3 linked regions of the Methanothermobacter thermautotrophicus str. Delta H genome follow. The main gene of each other region encodes a partner of the protein of the gene in region 3 in a complex. Links are inferred from orthologs where the notes say so. Each region holds a gene or a part of one and is shown on either strand. Other genes may lie near its edges. The genes, in order: rpl12p, dph2 and MTH_RS05010.

Region 1 (3,133 bases), 570 kb from region 3 along the record:
TATTTTATTGTCTTCTCAACAATCCTGCGGCCCCTCTTCACTGTCCTTGCATAGCGGTGTTCCTCGAGGTCGATGATGTTCAGTATGTGCTCATGATGACTCCTTATCTCAGGGTAGTGGCCCTCAAGGAACTCCACCTGGATGTTCATTATATCCTTAAGTGACTCCTTCATACCAAGGTCCTTCATGAGCCTCAGGGTCCTCCTGATTATGAGCCTTGCAAGGTATCCCTCCTTCACGTTTGAGGGTATGACCCCGTCTGCAAGCATGAATGCGAGGCACCTTGTATGGTCGGCTATGGCGTAAACTGATTCCATTGGGGCGGCTGCACGTTCCAGTTCCTCCACTGAGATGCCAAGTTTATCCGCTACCCTCTTCCTGAGTTCCCTTAAATCAGCGTAGGTCTCTATGTCCATCATTCCGGCCACTTGGGCGTTCTCTGCAAGTATCTCCTCATCGATCTTCACGCCTGTCAGTTCGACCAGTTTCTCGATTACCGGGCCAAGGCAGGCATCGTAGGCTGTTGGTGTCCCCTGTGATATCCAGGCGAACCTTTCAAGGCCATAGCCTGTGTCAACTATCTTGAGGGGGATCTCCTCCCTGCCACCATCAGGGAGGGTGCGGTACTGTATGAAGACGAGGGTTGCAAGTTCAACGCCCCTGACGCATACCTCATAGCAGGGCCCCTCGTTTCCACCTCCCTGCCACCAGGACTCTATGAATGTTATCTCAGATGGATCAATACCTATATGTGTTAAAAAGTCATGACAGTACTTTATGGTTTCTTCTTCCCAGTAGACAGTGTTATCCTCAGAATTGAATGCATGATGACCCCCCATTGTGAAGCATGTGAGATGTCTTCCTGTTCTTCCAACATTATCAACGTCATTGAGTCTTATTGATGGCTGCGCAACCACGAGGGGGTTTGCAGGGGGTTTCACCAGGCCAGATGTGACCCATGGTTGAAAGTTGTATATTGATGCCCCGACAAGGAATACGTCGTCCCGCCAGCGTTTTGCAAGTACCGGGTACCTCCTGATGGGTTCATGGCCCCTTTCGGCGAAGAACTCCATGAATTTATCCTGTATCTCATAGAGGTCATAGCTCCTGTCTGTGGCAGGGTTACCGATGAACCCGTATTCATCACAGGGGGCGTCTCCACATGTTGCACGTTCCTTCATAGACCAGAAGGTGTTTCCACAGGACCTGCATTCATACTTTCTGTATCCAAGTTTTTCAAGCTGATGGGACATGGTAATCATTGAAAACAGTTTTTATAAATAGAATCAGAATTAAGAAAAATAAATTTTTTGCCATTACAGAGTGGCAGAGGAAAAAAATAAAGGGGGATTTAACCGAAGAGTGCGCCGAGACCGGCTGCTGCTTCCTCTTCAGCTTCCTCTTCTTCCTCTTCTTCCTCAGCTTCTTCTTCAGCCTCTTCGGCTGCTGCTGGTGCTGCAGCTGCTGCTGGTGCTGCTGCTACAGCTGTTGTTTCCATTGCCTCTTCGATATCAACGTCTTCAAGGGCTGCTATGAGAGCCTTGACCCTTGCATCGTCCACTTCAGCGCCTGCTGCTTCAAGGACGCTTTTAACGTTTTCTTCGTTGATTTCCTTACCTGTTGTGTGCAATAACATTGCTGCGTATATGTATTCCATATGATCACCTCAAATTTTATTTTTTATGGGTTAACTATTGCCAGTAAAGTGTTCATCCGAAGAGTGCGCCGAGACCGGCTGCTGCATCCTCTTCTTCCTCTTCTTCTTCCTCTTCAGCTTCTTCTTCAACCTCTTCCTCTTTTTCTTCAGGGGCTGGTGCTGCTGCCCTTGAAGACAGCTTCTCCTTCAGTTCATCATCAACTGCCTCATCATTAATCTCCGCAGCTGCAGCGGCCAGTGCAAGCATCTGTGCATAGGCCTTTGCAAGCAGGAGGTCTGTTGTTTCTGATGTGAGTATTGATGCATTGTATGCAAGGTTGAATGACTTTGAAGCTGCCTTCTGGATGATAGCAGGCATTGTCTCCCTGGTGTATATAACAGCGTTGACTGAGAGGTTGAATGCCTGTGAAAATGCCTTCTGGATATCAGACAGGGTCTTCTCTTCATCGATGGTCAGTACGTCTGCAGTGTAGACGGTCTGATTTTCATAGGCTGCTCTGAGATCTATTCCCACCTCAAGTGGCTGTATGTCAAGTCTGGTTAATATCCCGGCCACCTTGGGGGGAATCTCCTCCCCTGCCTTCACAACGACGTGGTCATTTGAAACCACAATCTTGCCCTTCTCGATCTTGGCAGGGATACCTATCTGCTGCAGTTCACCCAGTATCGGGCCCGGTGCAAATCCGGTATCCCCCTTGGGGACAACTATGTCATCCGGGGCTATGGCCCCTGGTTTGGCTGGAGCAGGAGTTTTACTGTCCTCAAGGATCTTGAAGAGCTTGAAGGGATTCATGTCTGTGAATATGAGTGCAGGCTGCCCCTCCATGTAATCGGAGAGTGAATCAACATTTTCAAGTTCTCTGCCAGCTTTCTCAAGGGCAAGGCTGATCAGGGTCTTCTTGGACATTCTGATGAGTGCACTGTCACGGAGTGTCTGGCGCATCTTCTGGAGCTGCCTTGCAGGTATGTCTGCAAGGTTGGCTATACCAACCACTTCATAACCTTTAATAAGGTCATGGAGCTCCTGAACCTCTTTCTTCTTCCATTCAGCCACGTGAGCCATTTAAATCACCCTCACTACCGGGCCCATGGTTGTCTTAACGTACATGGACTTTAACTGGTTTCTTCCCTTCTCAAGTTTACGGTCGATTGTCTGAAGAACCGCCTCTATGTTCTCGGCAAGCTTCTCATCGTCCATGTCCTCGGTACCAACCACTGTATGAACCACTGGCTGGTCCTTGATTCTAACCTTAACCGTGTCCCTGAGTTTATTCAGGATGGGCTCCGGGTTTATTGTTGCTGGCACCGGTTTGGGCATCTTCTTTCTGGGTCCGAGAACGGGCCCCATGAATCGACCCACCAGGGGCATCATATCTGCCTGAGCCACAAAGAATTCATACTGGTTGGCAAGTTTCTTTGCTTCCTTACGGTTTTTGCCAAGTTCTTCAAGTTCATCCTTGGTTATCACAAGGTCGG
Region 2 (3,121 bases), 220 kb from region 3 along the record:
CTGAATTCATCACATCTATCCCTCAGGGTTTCGGCTGCTGCCTTGAGTGATTTTTTCGGGCTTCCTGCCCTGATATATAGCTGTGGTTCCCCCACTATTGGGTGGTCTATCGAGTATGCTGCTGCCTTAACCTTTTCATCCTCCATGAGGATGCTTCTTAATACATTGCAGAGGGTGTGTGTTTCTCCCTCGAATACTATCTCCATCTCATTTCTCTTATCCAGAATGACTTCCATTAGAATTACCCCTTAAGTGATTAACCTTCATAATTCACTGATAGCTTCCTTTTTTCCCGGTTTTCACAGTTCGGGCACCTGACCTCGTCCCTGCCGTTCACTTCCATGAAGTGCCTGCAGCGGGTGCACATTGCCTTGATAACCCCAAGGTCACGGCCTGATGTCTGTAGATCTATGCCATCGAGGCCCATGATCTTTGTGACCCTTGCCTCCACGATGTCCCCTATCCTGAAGGCGTCTGTTAGCTTTGAAAGGTAGCCCTTCCTTGCCTGTGAAACGTGGACTCCTCCAACGAAGTATGTTGCAAGGGCTCTCCTGTTGCCCTTGATGCTGTGTATCCTCACAAGGGCCCGCTGACCCCTTACATCAATGACCTCTCCAATGACCCTTGAACCCCTTTTAAGTGTTGGTGGTGTGTTCAGCTTTGATATTACCTTTATGCTCTTATTCCGGTCATCCCTTGAAACCTCTCCAACGACAAGGGATTTTATCTTACCATCCTCATCGTAGGTCCCCTCAGAGGGGAGGACCTCTTCGCTTACAGCCAAAAAATCTCCGGGAAAAACCATATCCCCAGATTTAACTTTCATCCATTCACCTCTTCAAGGTAAAAACAATGCTTACCTTACAGTGATCTATGGTTAGATCTGATTATATATATGCTTTTGCATGCGACGTTCACAGATCGATTACTCCATGCCTCCGAATCTTACTACAAAACCATACTGCACATCTGTCCACTGATTACCATGCCTCTGATTACCATGCATGAGAGCCAGCCGCACACTGGCCTATCTGTAGATACCACACCAGATAAAGGGTTATCCGTGTATTATCTCATCCAGTGTGTAGTCGTCCCAGCTTCTCTCTCCCAGAACTATCTCCAGTTCAGATGGGTTCAGGAGTGGTCTATCGTAGAGCTGTGAGTCATCTATGGCTATCCTGGGACACGCAGTTACCACGAAGGCCTCAAGTTCCCTGAAGGGGAGAAGTGCAGCCGGTGAGATGTTCTCAGCGAGGAGTATGAGGGCCTCCCTTCCAGCCTCCTCAAGTTTTTTCTTAACCATGAGGGCCAGCTCAAACCTCATCTGTCCAGCCTTTGATGAGACCACCACCCCCCACCTGCTGGCATCCGATGCCCTGCTTATCCTCGCAAATCTCACCCTCAGGACCCTGTCTGCGAATTCCTCAATGTCCCTCACCTCGCCATGATATGGGTCAGCCACCACAACCTCGCGTCCGGTGAAGAGTTTTATGCCGAGGGGGTGGAAGTTCCCGCTTCCAAGGAAAAGGTAGGCATCTGCATCGGTGCCCCTGATGGCTGAGAAATTGCATCCCAGGACCTGGCCCCTGGCTGTGTTAACACCCTCCCCTGTGACGACCTCAAAGCCCCTCTCCTCAAGGAGAGACCTTGCCTGGTCAAGGAGGTGGAGGTGCTGTGCTGTTGTTGCAATTCCAATCCTCCTGTGGCCGGAAAGTCTGTCAGCAGCCTCCCTGATGACTTCACCTACCTCAACTGAGGATGCGGCCTCTATGAATATCACAGGGACCTCATAGTCGAGGGGGAGTGGTGTGTGTCCATAGTGGACTATGAGGTCAACCATGTCCCTCATTTTTCTATCTGAAACATCACATGCCCCGAAGCATGGGTCTGCGGATATCACGGCAGTTGCGCCTGTTTCTGATTCTATCTGCTCTGCAAGTTCAACTGCCCTCATTTTAAGTCCCTCAGGGAACTGAAGGCCCACGACCCCTGCATTACGTTTCCTTATCTCCCCGATGACCCTTTCAGTTTCAAGCCTGTAGAGTGACATTTAATCATGCGGCCCCCCGGCAGGGATATCCTCAACCTTAACTCTGCCATCGATAACATCAACCTTCACGAGGCTCTTCACAGTGAAACCTGTCCTTTCCCTCACGACCCTGGATCCCTCACCCTTATCTATGACTGTTATAACATCCCTGACATCAACATCCATCTCCCTGAGGGCCTCCAGGACCGCCAGGAGGGTCCCCCCAGTGCTCACAACGTCGTCAATGACAACGACCCTGTCTCCACTATCAACACCATTTATGTAGAGTTCCCCTTCACTGTATCCTGTCATCTGATGGACGGCAACCTCGCCGGGAAGGCCGTACCTTCTCTTCCTCACCACGACGAAGGGTATTCCAGTCTTCAGTGATAGAACCGTTGCATGGTGTATGCCCATGGCCTCTATGCAGATTATCTTATCCGCTTCAGGTCTGAACCTCCTCACTATCTCCTCTGCAACCTCCTCCAGGAGTTCGGGTTCGGTGAGGGGTATGCCATCGGTTACAGGGTTTACAAAGTAGTCATACTCTCCCTTCTTAATCACAGGTGAATTTCTGAGGCTTTCCTTGAGTTTATCAAGCATTTCGATCACGCATCGGGATTGTTGAAAATTGAATTCATTATCTAGATATGATTGAGGATCTTAATATAGGTCCTCAAAGGATCTGCCGCCCACCACCCTGTGACCTTTATATGGCACAGCCCATCCACCACTCTTAATTATATAAGGTGATCCCAACAATAGTTAATGATTATCCATCACTGCAGGTGAAACCATGCTTGGGAATCTGGGCAGAAGTCTCAGTAAAACTATGAAAAAGCTGGCAGGGATGACAATTGTTGATGAGGAGGTCGTCAGGGAGGTCATAAAGGATATACAGAGGGCCCTGATCCAGTCCGATGTCAACATAAAACTTGTATTCAACCTGTCAAAGTCAATTGAGGAACGGGCACTCAACGAGGAACCCCCTAAGGGGATAACGCCAAAGGAGCACATCATAAGCATAGTGTACGATGAGATGGTCAAACTCCTGGGTGAGAAGAGCCATGAACTTGTCATAGATGATAAACC
Region 3 (3,081 bases):
AATTTCTCTTCGTCGTAGTTGACGAGGTCCATCTTGTTGATTGCGACTATGAGCTGGTTTATACCAAGTGTCCTTGATAGGAACACGTGTTCCTTGGTCTGAGGCATTACACCGTCGTCAACTGCGACAACAAGGACTGCTGCGTCTGCCTGGGACGCACCTGTGATCATGTTTTTAACGAAGTCACGGTGTCCAGGGCAGTCCACGATTGTGAACTCGTACTTGTCTGTTTCGAATTTGGCGTGTGCAAGGTCGATTGTAACTCCCCTTTCCCTTTCCTCGGAGAGCCTGTCCATGACAAACCTGAACTTGTCCTCACCTTCAGCTAACTGCTGCTCGGCGATTGCTCCGGCCTGCAGGAGCAGGTGTCCCACTAGTGTGGATTTTCCGTGGTCTACGTGTCCAATAAACGCCAGGTTCATGTGTTCTTTTTCTTTAGCCATAATATACCTCCATATATGATGGTTTAGCCTGATTTTTTAGATCCAGCAAATGGGCATGCTGTTTGTCTAAGGTAATTTCCTATATTCTTTTTAATTATATAAGTTTAATGGGGTTAACCCAGGTAGTGGTCTGCCCTGTAAGGTTCAGGACTGAGACCCTTCCTGGTCCTTACCTCCCTTGTTATGGTGTGCTGCAGTTCATTTGGAAGTCTCTCGAATCCAGCGTTCTCTGTTGACCAGAGACATCGTCCCTCGGTGGCTGACCTGATATCACCTGCGAATCCGAACATCTCTGCCACCGGTACAGTGGATTCAACGGTTACCATGTCACCCTCCTGGGTCATGTTGACGATCTGTCCGCGCCTGTTCTGTATCTCACGTGTTGCGCTTCCCATGTAATCCTGTGGCACGTTGATGAATACCTTCTGTATGGGTTCAAGGAGCACTGGCTCCGCAGACATCATGGCACCGAAGATACCCTTCCTTATGGCTGGAAGTACCTGTGCGGGACCCCTGTGGACAGCGTCCTCGTGGATCTTGGCGTCCATGAGTTTTATTTTAACCCCCATGACCTTCTCCTTGGCGACTGGACCGTTGTCCATTGCACTCTCAAATCCATCCATGAGGAGTTCCTTGATCTCATCGAGGTACTGGATACCACGGGTCATGTTGATGAATAGGTTCTTTTCATAGACATCCCAGACCCTTCTGGCCTCCTCCTTGTCCATACCTGCCTCAATGAAGTTCTTGGCCATCTCCTTGCCCTTGACACGGCCCTCCTTTATCTTACCTTCCTGTATCGCCTGCATCACTGATGCTTCAACCGGTTCAATTTCTATGTAGAAGCGGTTGTGTTTGTTGGGTGATTTACCCTCAACTGGTCCTGCGGTACCTGCAACGGTCTCCCTGTAGACGACTATTGGTTCGGATGTCTCTATCTCAACACCCTTCTCGTTGATCCTGTAGGCTATGATCTCGAGGTGGAGTTCACCCATACCTGAGATGAGGTGTTCACCGGTCTCCTCGTTTATCTCAACCCTTACGGTTGGGTCCTCCTTACCCACCTGTCTGAGCACCTCTATGAGTTTTGGGAGGTCCTTGGTGTTTTTGGCCTCAACTGCAACTGTAACCACAGGTTCGGAGATGTGTTCAAGACCCTCGAAGGCCTTTATCTTCCTGCCGGTGTCGCAGATTGTTTCACCTGCAACTGCATTCTTGGCACCGGTTATGGCCACGATGTTACCTGCCGGGACCTTGTCGGTGTTAACCCTCTCTGGTCCCATGTAGACACCGACCTGCTGGACACGTGCCTTGCTGTGGGAACCCACAAGGAAGACCTCGCTTCCCTTCTCTATTGCTCCGCCGTAGACCCTTCCGGTAGCGACTTCCCCTGCATGTTTGTCTATACTCACATCGGTCACCATAACCGCCAGGGGACCTTCAGGGTCTGTTTTGAGCATGGCCTGTCCCTCTTCACTTTCAAGGTCCCCTGACCATATTATTGGAACCCTGTAGGCCTGGGACTCGGCCGGGCTTGGGAGGTGTTCAACAACCATTCCCAGGAGGACCTGGTGCAGTGGCACCTTCTGGGCCAGTTCCTTCTGGTTGTCCTCTGTGCAGTACTTGTAGATGTCGTTGAAGTTTATGCCTGTCTCCTGCATTATCGGGACGTTTATGGCCCAGTTGTGATAGGCTGAACCGAAGGCAACACTTCCATCCTCAACACGAACCTGCCATTTATCCCTGAACTCCTCAGGGGCCATGTTCTTGATGAGTTTGTTTGCATTAGCTATGATCTTCACGAACCTCTCCTGGAGTTCACTGGCGTCCAGTTTCAGTTCGTTTATGAGCCTGTCAACCTTGTTGATGAATAGGACGGGCCTCACATTTTCCTTGAGGGCCTGCCTTAGCACGGTTTCTGTCTGGGGCATTATGCCCTCAACGGCGCATACGACAACAACTGCACCGTCCACGGCCCTCATGGCCCTTGTAACGTCCCCCCCGAAGTCAACGTGACCTGGTGTGTCGATGAGGTTTATGAGGTATTCATTTCCCTCGTAGGAGTGGACCATTGAGACGTTTGCAGCGTCAATGGTGATACCCCTTGCCTGTTCCTGTTCGTCGAAGTCAAGGAAGCGCTGATCCCCGGCCAGTTCGGCGGAGATCATCCCTGCACCAGCCAGGAGGTTGTCTGAAAGTGTTGTTTTCCCGTGGTCAATGTGGGCCACTATACCGATGTTACGGATGTACTCCGGCTGGTACATGAGCTCCTTAATCTTACTAATCATTTTTGCACGTCTGCTCACTAAAACCACCTGTAAGTTTAATGTGCGGATCTGGCTATCCTTTCTTTCTCTTCCTTCTTCTGTATCGCGAAGCTTCTTGTGTCGTACTCTGCAGCCAGCATTATCTCATTTGCAAGGCACTCCTCTATGGACTTCTTGTTCTTGAATGCTGCCTGCATGGCGCCCCTGGTTATGAATCCGAGTGAGAGGTCCACCCTCCTCTGGGGTGAGATGTCAACTGCGACCTGGTATCCTATACCACCGTACTTGATCCTTGTGGTCTCCTCCCTTGGGGATGTGTTTTCAACTGCCTTAACAAGGATCTGAACAGGGTTCTCCTTGGTCCTCCGGTT

Evidence for each region.
Region 1: the proteins of MTH_RS05010 (region 3) and rpl12p are in contact, whole or in part, in a crystal structure (PDB 5H7L), measured with the Pyrococcus horikoshii proteins. The link is inferred for Methanothermobacter thermautotrophicus str. Delta H from one-to-one orthologs. Residues at the interface, in WP_048053510.1 of Pyrococcus horikoshii: Pro161, Met164, Met165, Phe168, Ser169, Ile172, Val195, Glu196, Phe202, Leu211, Ser212, Val213, Met216, Lys222, Phe223, Asn224; in WP_010886059.1 of Pyrococcus horikoshii: Leu100, Ala101, Gly102, Leu103, Ser104, Ala105, Leu106, Phe107, Gly108.
Region 2: the proteins of MTH_RS05010 (region 3) and dph2 are in contact, whole or in part, in a crystal structure (PDB 6Q2D), measured with the Methanobrevibacter smithii proteins. The link is inferred for Methanothermobacter thermautotrophicus str. Delta H from one-to-one orthologs. Residues at the interface, in WP_011954157.1 of Methanobrevibacter smithii: Pro482, Asn483, Lys484, His485, Tyr553, Asp555, Glu556, Glu559, Leu560, Leu591, His592, Glu593, Asp594, Ala595, Val596, His597, Arg598, Gly599, Pro600; in WP_011954460.1 of Methanobrevibacter smithii: Met1, Met3, Tyr4, Pro28, Glu29, Gly30, Leu31, Met33, Phe58, His80, Thr124, Gln126, Ser179, Gly180, Asn181, Phe182, His183, Leu185, Tyr201, Asn202, Phe211, Ile215, Arg291, Asp295, Asp296, Gln298, Met299.

Annotation. Positions count from the first base shown.
Region 1 is NC_000916.1:1,538,246-1,541,378, reverse strand. The notes cover bases 5-2,979. They hold rpl12p (50S ribosomal protein P1), read right to left. Parts: upstream 1,658-2,979; coding sequence 1,352-1,657; downstream 5-1,351. Other genes in these bases: MTH_RS08045 (50S ribosomal protein L1), read right to left, coding at 2,721-2,979; MTH_RS08050 (50S ribosomal protein L10), read right to left, coding at 1,710-2,720; alaS (alanine--tRNA ligase), read right to left, coding at 5-1,262. Outside these bases: more of alaS, read right to left, coding at 1-4; more of MTH_RS08045, read right to left, coding at 2,980-3,133. UniProt on the Methanocaldococcus jannaschii protein: Forms part of the ribosomal stalk, playing a central role in the interaction of the ribosome with GTP-bound translation factors.
Region 2 is NC_000916.1:1,188,437-1,191,557, forward strand. The notes cover bases 55-3,017. They hold dph2 (diphthamide biosynthesis enzyme Dph2), read right to left. Parts: upstream 2,051-3,017; coding sequence 1,058-2,050; downstream 55-1,057. Other genes in these bases: MTH_RS06285 (DNA-directed RNA polymerase subunit L), read right to left, coding at 55-236; MTH_RS06290 (exosome complex RNA-binding protein Csl4), read right to left, coding at 257-826; hpt (hypoxanthine/guanine phosphoribosyltransferase), read right to left, coding at 2,051-2,632; MTH_RS06305 (signal recognition particle protein Srp54), read left to right, coding at 2,826-3,017. In the rest of the region: more of MTH_RS06285, read right to left, coding at 1-54; more of MTH_RS06305, read left to right, coding at 3,018-3,121. UniProt on the Methanocaldococcus jannaschii protein: Catalyzes the first step of diphthamide biosynthesis, i.e. the transfer of the 3-amino-3-carboxypropyl group from S-adenosyl-L-methionine (SAM) to the C2 position of the imidazole ring of the target histidine residue in translation elongation factor 2 (EF-2).
Region 3 is NC_000916.1:963,673-966,753, reverse strand. Bases 154-3,076 are described here. They hold MTH_RS05010 (elongation factor EF-2), read right to left. Parts: upstream 2,750-3,076; coding sequence 557-2,749; downstream 154-556. Other genes in these bases: rpsG (30S ribosomal protein S7), read right to left, coding at 2,767-3,076; tuf (translation elongation factor EF-1 subunit alpha), read right to left, coding at 154-443. Outside these bases: more of tuf, read right to left, coding at 1-153; more of rpsG, read right to left, coding at 3,077-3,081. UniProt on the Methanocaldococcus jannaschii protein: Catalyzes the GTP-dependent ribosomal translocation step during translation elongation.